Regions from separate parts of the Candidatus Merdisoma sp. HCP28S3_D10 genome, predicted to be linked through region 1. Evidence: predicted binding sites of a transcription regulator. Region 1 holds the regulator's gene; the other holds the start of a gene.
The links. Region 1 encodes HrcA, which represses chaperone genes, less so after heat shock. Its sites were predicted from a motif close to TGTTAGCACTCNNNNNNNNNGAGTGCTAACA; they were not measured.
Positions count from the first base shown of each region.

Region 2: ACTNCH_RS06990 (Hsp20/alpha crystallin family protein) is a predicted target of HrcA. The motif match lies at 5,841-5,871, and genes of this name have one in related genera.

Region 1 is NZ_JBQHTG010000001.1:42,986-50,547, forward strand. Features, by position in the region: gene dnaK (molecular chaperone DnaK) at 1-1,028, opposite strand, end outside; gene grpE (nucleotide exchange factor GrpE) at 1,074-1,667, opposite strand; gene hrcA (heat-inducible transcriptional repressor HrcA) at 1,698-2,732, opposite strand; gene clpB (ATP-dependent chaperone ClpB) at 3,091-5,679, shown strand; gene ACTNCH_RS00215 (phosphatase PAP2 family protein) at 5,737-6,267, opposite strand; gene ACTNCH_RS00220 (hypothetical protein) at 6,269-6,499, opposite strand; gene ACTNCH_RS00225 (hypothetical protein) at 6,522-7,562, opposite strand, start outside.
Region 2 is NZ_JBQHTG010000002.1:378,765-386,326, forward strand. Features, by position in the region: gene ACTNCH_RS06955 (RrF2 family transcriptional regulator) at 1-130, opposite strand, end outside; gene ACTNCH_RS06960 (O-acetylhomoserine aminocarboxypropyltransferase/cysteine synthase family protein) at 197-1,504, opposite strand; gene cysK (cysteine synthase A) at 1,551-2,483, opposite strand; gene ACTNCH_RS06970 (tRNA lysidine(34) synthetase) at 2,646-3,392, shown strand; gene dtd (D-aminoacyl-tRNA deacylase) at 3,456-3,893, opposite strand; gene ACTNCH_RS06980 (AAA family ATPase) at 3,911-4,549, opposite strand; gene ACTNCH_RS06985 (nitroreductase) at 4,620-5,141, opposite strand; gene ACTNCH_RS06990 (Hsp20/alpha crystallin family protein) at 5,286-5,747, opposite strand; gene ACTNCH_RS06995 (HD domain-containing protein) at 5,936-6,421, opposite strand; gene ACTNCH_RS07000 (Crp/Fnr family transcriptional regulator) at 6,491-7,183, opposite strand; gene ACTNCH_RS07005 (4Fe-4S binding protein) at 7,282-7,562, shown strand, end outside.

The sequences.
Region 1 (7,562 bases):
GCTACGCACTCATCCGGATTCAGAGATTTGCTGGGCTCATGGCCGGTCAGCTGTTTTACCTTATCCTGTACAGCCGGAATACGTGTGGAACCGCCTACCAGCAGTACCTTACCAAGCTCGGAAGCTGTAATGCCTGCATCCTTCAGCGCTGCCTGAACCGGTCCTGTGGTACGCTCTACCAGATCATGGGTCAGCTCGTCGAATTTTGCTCTTGTCAGGTTCATATCGAAATGCTTCGGTCCCTCAGCGGTTGCTGTGATGAACGGAAGGTTGATGTTGGTTGTGGTTGCGCTGGAAAGCTCCTTCTTCGCCTTCTCTGCGGCCTCTTTCAGTCTCTGCATAGCCATCTTGTCACCGGACAGGTCTACACCCTCGGTGCGCTTGAACTCTGCAAGCATGTAATCTACAATCTTCTTATCGAAGTCGTCGCCGCCCAAACGGTTGTCGCCTGCGGTAGCCAGAACCTCGATAACGCCGTCACCGATCTCGATGATAGATACATCAAAGGTACCGCCGCCCAGGTCGTATACCATGATCTTCTGCTCTTTCTCATTGTCCAGGCCGTATGCCAGCGCTGCTGCGGTCGGCTCATTGATGATACGCTTTACGTCCAGACCCGCAATCTTACCTGCGTCCTTGGTTGCCTGTCTCTGTGCGTCGTTGAAGTATGCCGGTACGGTAATAACTGCCTCGGTAACCTTCTCGCCCAGATAGTTCTCTGCGTCTGCTTTCAACTTCTGCAGAATCATAGCGGAAATCTCCTGCGGAGTATACTGCTTTCCGTCAATGTCTACCTTGTAGTTGGTACCCATCTCTCTCTTAATAGAGGAAATGGTTTTCTCGGAGTTGGTAACTGCCTGACGCTTTGCCGGCTCGCCTACCAGTCTCTCGCCTGTCTTTGTAAATGCTACTACAGACGGTGTGGTTCTTGCTCCCTCTGTATTTGCTACTACTACGGGCTTTCCGCCCTCCATAACTGCTACGCAGCTGTTTGTTGTTCCTAAGTCGATACCAATAATCTTGCTCATAATAGAGACCTCCTCAATTTATTCTGATTGTAAAATGTTAATTTCTTAGTTCGCTACTTTTACCATGCTGTGACGGATAACGGTATCCTTGTACATATAACCCTTCAAGAATTCCTCGGCTACTACATTTTCACCCAACTCCTCGTCCTCCACATGCATCACTGCGTTGTGGTAATTCGGGTCGAATTCCTCACCCACCGCTTCAATGGGTTCAACACCCAGATCCGTCAGTGTAGTCATCAGCTGGTTGTATATCTTATCCATACCTACGATGACCGGATTTTCCTTCTGATCCTCGGGTACAGATGCAAGACCGCGTTCAAAGTTGTCTACCACCGGAAGGATTTTCTCAATCACATCTCTGGCTCCCACTTCATACATATGGGACTTTTCCTTCTCGGTTCTCTTCCGGAAGTTATCGAATTCTGCCATCTGGCGCTTGACACGATCCTCCAGCTCTTCGATCTTCTCTTCCATCTTGTCTTTTTTCTTTTTCTTCTTCAGCATCTCGGACTCCTCTCCGGATTCTGTTTCTTCCGGTTTCTCACCGCCGGTGCTTTCTTGTTCTTCGGAAGCTTCTTCTGCTTTTACAGTTTCTTCTTCCTTCGCTTCCTCATTCTGAAGCTCTTCTTTCTTCATTTCCTGTTCCACGGGTGTCGGCCCCTTTCTTTATTCCTTATTCTTATTATAGATTTCATCCAGCTGCTCGGTCAGGGTCTTCAGCGTCTTCAATACGTTTTCGTAATCCATCCGCTTGGGACCGATGATTCCGATGGTTCCCTGCAGACCCTCGCCCAACTCATAGGTGGCTGTCACCACGCTGCAGTCCTTCATGGACTGAATCGGCGTCTCCTGCCCGATGTACACCTGAATGCCCTTGTGGTCTTCATTTTCCAGTGTCTGTGTCACCAGATCGGTCAACTGCTGTTTTTCCTCAAAGGCGTTTATCAGTTCACTGGCCTTTCCGTTATCGGATAGCTCCGGATACCGGAAGATGTTGGTCGCTCCGGAGGTATATATCTCAACCTCGTCCTCCGAGTGGATAACCTCTGCCACCGCGTCAATGACGCTTCCCACCAGCTCGCTGTAAATGCCCGCCTCCTCCTTCAGGTTCTGTATCATGGCCAGATTGATTTCTTCTATGGATAAGCCATTCAGTACACTGTTCAGCAGGATATTCAGCTTCAGCACCGTTTCCTGGTCAAGCTCCTCCGTCACGTCAATCACCTTGTTGCGGACGATGTTGCCTTCTATCATAATCACCGCCAGAATCTGAGTGGCTGTGACCTTGGAGAGCTGGATAAATTTCAGCTTGTTCCTGTGATAGGTGGGCGCCGATACCATGGTGGCATAATTGGTATTGGCAGCCAGGACCTTCACGACCTGCTTCAATACCTGCTCCATTTTGTCGGTCCGCTCTATCATCAGATCCTTGAGCTCCTGTACTTCGTGGTTTTTTTCTTCCATGATATGGTCTACGTATAAGCGGTAGCCCTTATCGGAAGGAATTCGTCCTGCCGAGGTATGGGGCTGTACGATGTAGCCCATCTCTTCCAGGTCTGACATTTCGTTCCGTATGGTGGCGGAACTTAGATTTATATCTGAGTATTTGGAAATGGTTCTGGAACCTACCGGCTCGCCGGTCTCCATGTAGTTCCGGATGATGGCTTGCAGTATCTTCTGTTTTCTTTCGTCCAGCTCCATTTCATTCACCTCTTTGTTTTTACCTATTAGCACTCGGCCCTCTTGAGTGCTAACATTAAGATAGCACTCCCCTTGGGGTTTGTCAAGCGGGTTTATAGTTTTTTTAGAAATCTTTTTTTGCAAGAATTTTTTTCTTCCTTTCTATATAAGTAGTCTGACACTTTATAGATTTTTTATAAATTATTTTCAAAAAAGTACTTGACCTTTTCTTCGGACGGTGCTATAAATGGGTACAGAAAAAGAAAAAGGCCCTGTATCAGATATCTGTATGTATATTTGATGCCGGGACTTTCTTTTTTATATAAAAAACTTAGAAAACAATTTCTTTACCTATTATAAAGAAAGGGGAGTCAGATTTATGAACATCAGCAAATTTACACAGAAATCCATTCAAGCTGTAAACGACCTGGAAAAGCTGGCTTACGAATACGGCAATCAGGAGATTGAACAGGAACATCTTCTGATGAGTCTGCTCCGGCAGGAGGACAGTCTGATCCTGAAGCTTGTCGCTAAGATGGGCATCGACCAGAACCTGTTTCTGAACGGTGTGGAACAGACCTTAAATAAGAGAGTCAAGGTCTCCGGCGGACAGCCCTACGTGGGACAGTATTTGAATAAGGTACTGATCAGCGCCGAAGATGTGGCTAAACAGATGGGTGACGAATACGTTTCCGTAGAGCACCTGTTTCTGGCCATGTTAAATGATCCCAGCCCTTCCATGAAGGAGCTGTTCCGGGAGTACGGCATTACCAAGGATCGTTTCCTGCAGGCGCTGTCCTCTGTGCGGGGCAACCAGCGGGTGACCAGCGATAATCCGGAAGCTACCTATGATACTTTAAGCAAATATGGTTCTGACCTGGTGGAAAAAGCCCGGGATCAGAAGCTGGATCCGGTCATCGGCCGTGACGCGGAGATCCGGAATGTGATCCGTATCCTGTCCCGTAAGACCAAGAATAACCCGGTGCTCATCGGTGAACCCGGCGTCGGCAAGACCGCCGTTGTAGAGGGTCTGGCACAGCGTATCGTGCGGGGCGACGTACCAGAGGGTCTGAAGGACAAAAAGGTATTTTCCCTGGATATGGGCGCTCTGGTAGCCGGAGCCAAGTACCGCGGCGAGTTTGAGGAACGTCTGAAGGCTGTTCTGGAGGAAGTACGGAAAAGCGAGGGCAAAATTATCCTCTTTATCGACGAGCTGCACCTGATTGTAGGCGCAGGTAAGACAGACGGAGCCATGGACGCCGGCAATATGCTCAAACCCATGCTGGCCAGAGGCGAGCTCCACTGTATCGGAGCTACCACCCTGGACGAGTATCGTCAGTACATTGAAAAGGATCCGGCCCTGGAGCGTCGTTTCCAGCCGGTTATGGTAGATGAGCCCACCGTAGAGGATACCATTTCCATTCTGCGTGGCTTAAAGGAGCGCTACGAGGTATTCCATGGTGTGAAGATTACCGACGCCGCCCTGGTGGCAGCCGCTACCCTCTCCAACCGTTATATCTCCGACCGTTTCCTGCCGGACAAGGCCATTGACCTGGTGGACGAGGCCTGTGCTCTGATTAAGACGGAGCTGGATTCCATGCCGACCGAGCTTGACGAGCTGCGACGTAAGATTATGCAGCTGGAGATTGAGGAGGCAGCTCTGAAAAAGGAGACCGACCACTTAAGCCAGGAACGCCTGGAGCACTTACAGAAAGAGCTTGCGGAGCTGCGTGATCAGTTCAACAGCCAGAAGGCCCAGTGGGACAATGAGAAAAATTCCGTAGAGCGTCTGCAGAAGCTCCGTGAGGAGATTGAGGATATCAATAAGCAGATTCAGACGGCGCAGCAGAATTATGACCTGAATAAGGCCGCCGAATTACAGTACGGCAGGCTGCCTGCCCTGCAAAAGGAGCTTTCTGAGGAAGAAGAAAAGATCAGCCAAAAGGATCTGTCACTGGTTCACGAATCCGTAACGGAGGACGAAATCTCCCGTATCGTTTCCCGCTGGACCGGTATTCCGGTAGCCAAGCTGACCGAGAGCGAGCGGAATAAGACCCTGCACCTGGACGACGAGTTGCATAAGCGTGTCATCGGCCAGGACGAGGCGGTCACGCTGGTATCCGAGGCGATTATCCGTTCTAAGGCCGGTATCAAGGATCCGACCAAGCCCATCGGTTCGTTCCTGTTCCTGGGACCCACCGGTGTAGGTAAGACGGAGCTTGCCAAGGCGCTGGCAGCCAGCCTGTTCGACGATGAGTCCAACATGGTGCGGATCGATATGAGTGAGTACATGGAGAAATATTCCGTGTCCCGTCTCATCGGAGCTCCTCCCGGATATGTAGGCTACGACGAAGGCGGTCAGCTGACCGAGGCTGTACGGAGAAAGCCCTATTCGGTTGTCCTGTTTGACGAGATTGAAAAAGCCCATCCGGACGTATTCAACGTACTCTTACAGGTACTGGACGACGGACGTATCACTGATTCCCAGGGAAGAACCGTGGACTTCAAGAACACGATTCTGATTATGACCTCCAATATCGGCTCCTCCTATCTGCTGGACGGTATTGACGAAAACGGCAATATCAAGCCGGAGGCCCAGAATCTGGTTATGAACGACCTGCGTGCTCATTTCCGTCCGGAGTTCCTGAACCGTCTGGACGAAACCATTCTCTTTAAACCGCTGACCAAGGGCAATATCACACGAATCATCGATCTGCTGCTTAGTGAGCTGAACGAACGTCTGGCTGACCGGGAGCTTTCTCTGGATCTGACCGACGCCGCAAAGGCATTCATTGCCGACCACGGCTTTGATCCGGTCTACGGCGCCCGTCCGCTGAAGCGTTATATGCAGAAGCACGTGGAAACATTAGCTGCCAAACTGATCTTAGGCGGCGAGATTTCTACAGGAGCAACCATTGTCATCGATGTGGAAGGCGATGCGCTCACCGCAAAAGTAAAAGAACCGTAAAAGAAAAGAGCTGAGGCATAGATTTGATATGTCTCAGCTCTTTTTATGTCCGTTTTCCTACCGGAACTTCAATCCCGTCAGCTTCCAGGCCACAAAGCCCGTAAGACAGCCCACAATTACACCGCCCAGCACGTCTGTCGGGAAATGTACGCCCAGATAAATCCGGGAAAACCCAATAACCGAAGCCACCAGTATCGCCGGAACGCCAATGCTGTGGGGCATGCCCAGGAACATAACCGAGGCCACTGCGAAGGCTGCGCCTGTATGTCCCGAAGGGAAGGAATAATCGGCCGGCTCCCGCACCAGAAGGATCAGATCCTCTAACAGATGATAGGGACGCACTCTCGCCACCCAGTTCTTCAGAAGCAGATTGACCGTCAGAAATTCCAGAATCATAGAGACAGTAGCCGCTTCCCCCACTCTTCGCCAGCGGGGCTCTAAAAGCAGAGCCAGGCAGGCCGCTATAGACAGAAAACCTGCGTTTTCCAGAGAGGTAATGCACCACATGATTCTGTTCTGCAGCGGTCCACGAATGCTGTTCTGCAAAAACATCATAAACCGGTATTCCCATTCAAAAAATTTTTCCATCTTAAATCTCCGTAAAGGTGTATCGCTGCAAAAGCCCGGAGGTATTCACATGATAAACGACAGTTCCATCTGCCAGGTCTTCCCGCTCAAAGGTAAAATCCCGGTCTTTTTCATGACGTTTTCTTACATATTCTTCCAGGTCTGCAATGGGCGTCTCCTCGATAAAGACGTCCCGCATCTGATTATTGGCACATTCATTGAAAATCTCGTGAACAACCTCGTACTCTTTCATTTCTGACAACCTCTCTTTCGCTTTAATACGGCGGCCTGATATTCGGAATGCAGTAAAACGCAAAAGAATACAGGGATAACAGCGCCGTAGCCGCCAGCACCAGCTGGAACCATTTTTTCTGTGAAACCTCCGGCTTCAGAGCCGCGGCATGGGCGGCAAAAATCAGCACCGGGACCATGTAACGACCCTGGGCCTGATAATCGATAAACCAGGCGTTGTAGACCAGAAGCCCGTAGGAGACAAACGCCGAGAAGAACAGAAGCCCAAGCTTCACCTTCCGCTCTCCGTGACCCTTTTCCCGGATCACGGCCCCACAGCAGCCGACGAGATAAATCACATACAGCCCGCCCATCAGCAGCACATACCAGTCGGGACTCGGAAACTGGAGGCTTCCATAGGTTCCCACGAAGGAACGGAAGGTCGTCTTGTGAAGTCCCATATGAAACAGCAGCTCGGAAAGGGTAACGCCCTTGCCATAGAGATTGAAGGCCGAGCTCTGCTCCGAAGGCGGGGACGCCGGATTCAGCTTCGGAATCGCAATCTGCTCCTGCAGCTCCACCAGAACCCGGTGACGATGGATTCCATAATGTAAAAGCTCCGGAATATACCGGATTCCCAGGAACATCAGAGCAAAGCCCGCTACCCACAGATAGCTGATAAACCGCTTTTTCCTTTCCTCCACAGGCGCTGTGAAAAGATCCACCAGCAGCATACAGAAGACGTAGATGGCAAACACATAGAAGTTCTGTTTGGCCATAAAAATATTGGAAAAGAGGAAGCCAAGAAGCAGAATTCTCCACCAGTCCGCCTTTTTCACTCCGCGGCTACAAAGCTTCTGCAGCATACTGTCCGGCCTTGCCACCTGGTACAGCACCAGCGCCCCGACTGCGTAATCCATAGCGTCGGAGGTACAATAGGTATAGAGATACCAGATCTGCGGCGTCAGGAACATGACGGCCAGCAGCCAGCGATTCTTCTTCAGATTGCAGAAAATCAGGTAAAAGAGGCCTGCCGCCATCAAGACGCTAAACAGACGGACCGCGTGCTCAAAGGTAAAGAGCCT
Region 2 (7,562 bases), on a different contig from region 1:
GCTCCAGAAACTGCGCCGGGATTTCTCCGCGTTCCGCAATGCTGCTCAGGGAAATATACTGATTGTCCGGAGCAGCGGCCAAATCCAACAGCGCACGCAGTCCATAACGGCTCTTCTTTGAAAGCTGCATAGGTAAAACCCTCCTTGCAAAAATAATAAGGGGCAGATTCGAAATCCGCCCCTGTGCGCAGTCTTTTTATTGTACTGCTTTAAATGCCTCATCCAGATCCTGAATAATGTCGTCGATATTCTCTGTACCAATGGAAAGACGGATGGTATTGGGCTTAATTCCCTGATCCAGAAGTTCTTCCTCTGTGCACTGGCTGTGCGTGGTGGTTGCCGGATGGATAACCAGAGATTTTACATCAGCCACATTGGCCAGCAGGGAGAACAGCTCCAGATTGTCGATAAAGTCCTTTGCCTTCTGGGCATCACCTTTGATTTCAAAGGTAAAGATAGAACCGCCGCCATTGGGGAAATATTTTGCATAAAGCTCCTTCTGCTCCGGATCGTCGGATACAGACGGATGATGAACCTTCTCCACCTGCGGATGGTTGTTCAGGTACTCTACCACCTTCAGAGCGTTCTCTACATGGCGCTCCACCCGGAGAGACAGGGTTTCCAGTCCCTGCAGGAAGAAGAATGCATGGAACGGGGAAATGGTGGCTCCGGTATCACGAAGAAGGATAGCGCGAATCTTGGTGACAAACGCAGCCGGTCCTACCGCCTTGGTAAAGCTGATTCCGTGATAGCTGGGGTTCGGCTCTGTCAGGGACGGGAATTTTCCGGATCCCTCCCAGTCGAATTTTCCACTGTCTACAATGACTCCTCCGATGGTGGTTCCATGACCGCCGATAAATTTGGTTGCGGAATGAACGACGATGTCCGCACCATACTCAATGGGACGAACCAGATAAGGGGTTGCAAAGGTATTGTCTACAACCAGCGGAATTTTATGCGCGTGGGCAATCTTCGCAAGTCTCTCAATATCTACCACGTCGGAATTCGGGTTGCCCAGAGTCTCAATGTAAAGGGCCTTGGTATTGTCCTGAATTGCCGCTTCCACCTCGTCGTAGTTGAAAATGTCTACAAAAGTGGTTGTTACGCCGTATGCGGGAAGCGTATGCTCCAGAAGGTTGAAGCTTCCGCCGTAGATATTCTTCGCGGATACAATATGGTCTCCATTCTGGGCCAGATTTTCAATGGTATAAGTGATGGCAGCCGCGCCAGACGCTACAGCCAGGGCCGCTACGCCGCCCTCCAGGGCTGCGATTCTCTTCTCGAACACGTCCTCTGTGGGATTGGTCAGACGGCCGTAGATATTTCCTGCGTCAGCCAGTCCGAAACGGGCTGCCGCGTGATCGCAGTTACGGAATACGTAGGAGGAGGTCTGATAAATGGGGACGGCTCTTGCGTCAGTTACCGGATCCGGCTGCTCCTGTCCTACATGAAGCTGAAGGGTTTCAAATTTAAATTTTCTCTGGTCTCTTGTAATTTTGCTCATTGGTTTTGCCCTCTCTTATTCCATATTTTTTAATTCCGTCTATCCTTTACTCTGTAAACAGCGGTGTGGAGTAATATCTGTCTCCGGTATCCGGAAGCAGCGCCACGATGGTTCTGCCCTTATTTTCCGGACGCTTAGCCAGCTCAATGGCTGCGTATAATGCCGCGCCGGAGGAGATACCTACCAGAACGCCTTCCTTCTTTGCCAGAAGCTTTGCGGTTGTAAATGCGTCATCATTTTCAATCGGAAGAATCTCATCGTAAACCGTGGTGTTCAGCACCTCGGGAACAAAGCCTGCGCCGATACCCTGAATCTTATGAGGACCACTCTTTCCTTCGGAGAGAACCGGGCTGCTTGCGGGCTCTACAGCCACAATCTTCACATCCGGCTTCTGGGACTTCAGATATTCGCCTGTACCGGTCAGGGTTCCGCCTGTGCCGACGCCTGCTACAAAGATGTCGACTGCTCCATCGGTATCCTTCCAGATCTCCGGGCCGGTGGTTGCTTTATGTGCCGCCGGGTTTGCCGGATTTACGAACTGTCCCGGGATAAAGCTGTTCGGGATTTCCTTTGCCAGCTCTTCTGCCTTGGCGATAGCTCCCTTCATTCCCTTGGCTCCTTCGGTCAGAACCAACTCTGCGCCATATGCCTTCAGGATATTTCTACGCTCTACACTCATGGTATCCGGCATGGTCAGAATAATACGGTAGCCCTTGGCTGCTGCGATGGAGGCAAGTCCGATTCCTGTATTTCCGGAGGTTGGCTCAATGATTACAGAGCCTTCCTTTAATTTTCCCTTGGCTTCCGCGTCTTCAATCATAGCCTTCGCGATCCGATCCTTTACGCTTCCCGCCGGATTGAAGTACTCCAGCTTAACCAGGATCGTGGCTTTCAGGCCCAGCTCCTTTTCTACGTTCGTTACCTCTACCAGAGGTGTATTACCGATGAGTCCTAAGGTTCCCTTATAAATGTTTGCCATGGTTCTGTTCTCCTTTCAATCTCCTCATAGTATATTTTTGTATTCATATATTTCCTATCTGTTTAGTAGTATATATCTATCTTCTGAAATTGTCAATAGCTTTTTTTATTTTTTTCTGATAAACTAAGCAGGGAAACAATGACCGGAAAGGATAGAGAAAATATGAAATTACAGCAATTATTAAGTCAGGTTCGAAAAGCCATCGATACCTACCATATGATCGAGGACGGAGATCGCATTGCCATCGGCATCTCCGGCGGGAAGGACAGCCTGACCCTGCTCTATGCATTACATGGACTGCAGCGCTTTTATCAGAAAAAATTTGAAATTGAGGCCATCACTGTAGATCTGGGCTTTCCTGATTTTGACCTGAGCCCAATTCAGGCTCTTTGCGATGAGCTGGGCGTGCGATATACGATTGTAAAGACCGAGATCTATGATGTGGTGTTCCAGGTCCGGAAGGAAAGTAATCCCTGCGCCCTCTGTGCGAAAATGCGAAAAGGTGCCCTGAACGAAACCATTAAGAAGCTGGGCTGCAATAAAATTGCCTATGCCCATCATAAGGACGATGTGGTGGAAACCATGCTGCTCTCCCTTTTATATGAAGGACGCTTTCATTCCTTCGCTCCGGTAACCTATCTGGATCGGATGGATCTGACACTGATTCGCCCTCTCATCTATGTGGACGAGGCAGATGTCATTGGCTTCCGGAATAAATATCAGCTTCCGGTCTGCAAAAGTCCCTGTCCTGCAGACGGCCACACCCGGCGGGAATATGCCGGAAATCTGGTACAGCAGCTCTGCCATGAAAATCCGGGTTCTAAGGAACGAATGTTCCGGGCGGTCTTGGACGGGTTGTATCAGCCCTTTGAGGATGCGGAGTATGTGCGGAAGCTGAGCTGTTCCTGACACCAAAAATCGCCCGGGCCTGTCGGCCCGGGCGATTTTTCTGTTAGCTTCCTGTTTTATTGCTTATGATTCCAGAAGAATGGTAAATGGCCCGTCATTCAGAAGCTCTACCTTCATATCCGCGCCGAACTCTCCCCGTTCAACCACAGCAACTTCCTTTTTGCAGCTTTCAATGATATATTCGTAGAGCTCATTTGCCATATCCGGACCCGCCGCCTCTGTAAATCCCGGCCGGTTTCCATGTCTGCAGTCCGCGTACAGTGTAAACTGCGAAACCAGCAGAAGCTCTCCATTCACATCCTTCAGGGACTTATTGATCTTACCATTTTCGTCCGAAAAAATGCGCAAGCCGATCATTTTCTTCACCAGGCGGTCTGCGTCTTCTCTTGTATCTTCTTTTCCCACACCAATCAGAACCAGATAGCCCTGATTAATACGGCCGATGGGTTTCTCATGCACCGTCACCGATGCATGGGAAACCCGCTGTATTACAAACTTCATTTAAAATACGACTCCTGTCAGATTCTTTCGTGTTCCTTTTCCTTATAATTCACAAATTCGCGAATCATATGAATGGTCCCATCAATACCCAGGGTAGCTGTATTCAGGGACAAATCGTAACCTGCAGCTTCTCCCCATTTCTTGCTGGTATAATAATTGTAATAGCTTGCACGGCGCTTATCCGTCTTAATAATCAAGTCCTTGGCTTTGGCGTCTGTCAGATCGTGGCGTCTCGTAATTCGCACAATACGATCCTGAAGATCCGCATGCAGGAATACATTCACCACATTCGGGAACTCTGCCAGCGCATAGTCGGCGCAGCGTCCTACAATCACGCAGGGGCCTTCCTTGGCGATATTCTTAATCGCGTCAAACTGTGCCAGGAAAATTTTATGATTCAGAGGCATCTCCGAAAAGGAGGATGTGGTGTATCCCAGGGAATAGGTATCCATCACCAGGGAATAGAGAAAGCTGTTGGTCGGCTTTTCATCATGATTTTCAAAAATCTCCTGGCAGAGCCCGCTGTCCTTAGCCGCTCTCTCCAGCAATGCCTTGTCATAAAAGGGAACCTTCAATTCTTCCGCAAGCTGCTTTCCTATATCGTGACCGCCGCTTCCATACTGACGTCCAATGGTAATAATGGTGTTTGATGCCATATAATCCATCTCCCTTCTGTTTCTTCTTGACTATATTATACAACATTTTATAGGAAAAGGAAACCGGAAATTATTCTGCGTAATAGATATAAGAGGCTTTCCGTTCTTTTGGCTCTGCCAAAGCCGCAGCCGCATAACCCAGCACACAGTGGCAGATGCCCTCATAATCTCCTTCAATCCCGAGAGTTTTCAGAATTTTCTTACCTTCCTCGCTCTCGAATTCCTCTTTTGCCCGGTGAATCCAGCAGCTTCCAAGTCCCAGATCCGCAGCAGCCAGCATCAGATTGCCCATCACGAGGCTGCCGTCGTATACATGCGTCGGTTTATTCTTGTCCGCCAGCACCACCAGTACCACAGGAGCGCCATAGAACGGATCCGCTTTTGAACCCATAATCTCTGCGTTCATCTTTGAAAGCTTATCCCGCAGCTCCTTATTGGTTACGGCTATTATAATCGGGGACTGCATTCCCATTCCGGTCGGCGCCCAGGTGCCGGCCTCCAGTACTTTATCAAGCAGCTCCTTCGGAACCATATCCGGCTTAAAATTCCGGCAGCTTCTTCTCTCTTTGATGGTCTTTAATGTCTCAGCCATGATGTATCACTCCTCTCGTTTTCCCAATTATAGCATGACGGTATTGCTTTTGCACCCCATTTTCACATTTTTTCGCACCCTTTTTTACGACATCCTTCCATAAAAAGGAGCCCCGCCGCATCCGCGGCGAGGCTCCTCGCTCCATTATCCTTCGATGGAGATGTACTTTGACGTCTCAACTTCCGGTTTTTCTTCCTTCTTCGGGATGACCAGCTTCAGGATACCATGCTTAAACTCGCCCTTGATATCCTCCTGCTTTACGCCTTCGCCTACATAGAAGCTTCTCTGGCAAGATCCTGCGTAACGCTCCTTGCGGATGTACTTTGCAGTTTCCTTCTCTTGCTCATCTACGTCCAGGCCTCTTGCTGCGCTGATGGTCAGATAACCATTTTCCAGAGAAACCTTGATTTCGTCCTTCTTGAATCCCGGGAGATCCATCTCCAGCTCATATGCTTTATCGGTATCCTTGATATCCGTCTTCATCAGGTTCTTACCTCTGCGGCCATACAGCTTCTTTTCTAGCTTCTGCATGTCTCTGTCATCATAAAACGGAAACTCAAACAAATCATCAAAGAAATCTTTTCCAAATACACTCGGTGTTAACATAGCAAACGCTCCTTTTTTATGTCTCGTACAATAGGTCACTGTCTTGAGGTTCCATTTCCTTTTCCCTCTTGACAACTATGTTATAGCCCTTTTTGTTAGCACTGTCAAGAGGCGAGTGCTAATTATTTTGTGAAAAATTTGTGAACACTATAAGCTGTGCACGGCGTATCTCTAAAGCGATTGTCATGTCAAATATGAAACATCTCCCTGCAAATCATTTTTCCACATGCTGTTTTAAAAATATTATGATAGGCTTTTAAAGCTGCTTCTTTCGATAAGCCATCCTCCATGATGTTTACCAGAAAATCAGCCTCTACCAAGATCTGATAATCCATTTCATCAATATTATTATAGGTATGATGATGTGCAATCAAATATTGAACCCGATCAGATACATCTTGATCAAAACCCAATTCTCCAAGTAGCTTTTCTGCGATTGCAGGGCCTTCTTTTTCCTGTAACTTTCCATTGCAATTTCCATATTTTTCTTCACAGAAATGAATTCCAATATCATGTGTCAAAGCCGCCGCTTCAATGGTAAACAAACATTTTTTATCCACATTTTCCATTTCCGCTATCAATTTTGCATAACTATGCACTTTGCAAAAATGTTGAATTCTCTTTGCATCTCCTCGATATAATTCAATCATTGCCAAATGTAATTTATTTATCATTGAAAGCTTCCTCCTTTTTCACATATAACAGCCTTAAAATTAATCCTGTGTTTTCCATGATATAAGATATCACATTTTTATTCTTGTATCTACATCACCAGAAACATTCAATTCAAAGTGATTTCGATTTGTTTTTATAAAGCCTTCTTTTTGTAATTTTGATATTTCTGTAGACATTGCCGCCCGATCAATACAAAGATAATCCGCCAACTGCTGCCGGTCAAAAGGAATGTCAAAGGACAACGACGAATGTCTGGTGGATTCTGCTGACAGATAGGACAGTAGTTTATCCCTGGTCGTTCGCTTGCCAACATGCGTGATCTTATCGTTCAAGAGCAGTATCTTATTTGCCAGCACACTGACCAGGTTACGGATCAGCTTCTGATGATGTCCGCATGCAGTCGGGCAGGTAACCAGAAGCCTCTGGACATTTAACAGGATAATCTTACAATCCTCATCTGCTACCACACTGATATTCAGAACAGCACCCGGACTTGCTGCATAGGGCTCCCCAAAGAAATCACCGGCGTGACATTTTGACAGAATATTCCGATGTCCCCAAAGGTCTTCCTGTATCACAAGGACACAGCCCGATGCCACAAGTCCCATTACCTCGGTAGAATCCCCTGCTCTGAAAATATAAGAGTCTCGTTCTTTGGAAATGATTGTTGCATTTACACATTGCAGGATAGATAATATCTCGTTATCCGTAAGGCCTTTAAAAAATGGACTGTTTCTTAGAATGGGTAAATATTTTTTCAAAATCGCTCCTCCTGTTGGAAATCAAACATACAAGTTGTGTTTATTATACTATGATTCTACCAGAAACAAAAGTTAAATGCTATTGACGGAGGATATAAATGATAAGAAAGATTATCCGGATTGATAAAGACAAATGCAACGGCTGCGGTGTCTGTGCAGATGCCTGCCACGAAGGTGCCATTGATATCATTAACGGAAAAGCGGAATTGGTGAGAGAACATTTCTGTGACGGACTGGGCGACTGTCTTCCGGAATGTCCCACAGGTGCCATTTCATTTGAGGAAAGAGAAGCACCCGCATATGATGAAGAAGCCGTGAAAGAAGCACAGAAGAAACTATTTGTCAAAAATCAGGCAATGTCTGCACACTCGGTGCCAAA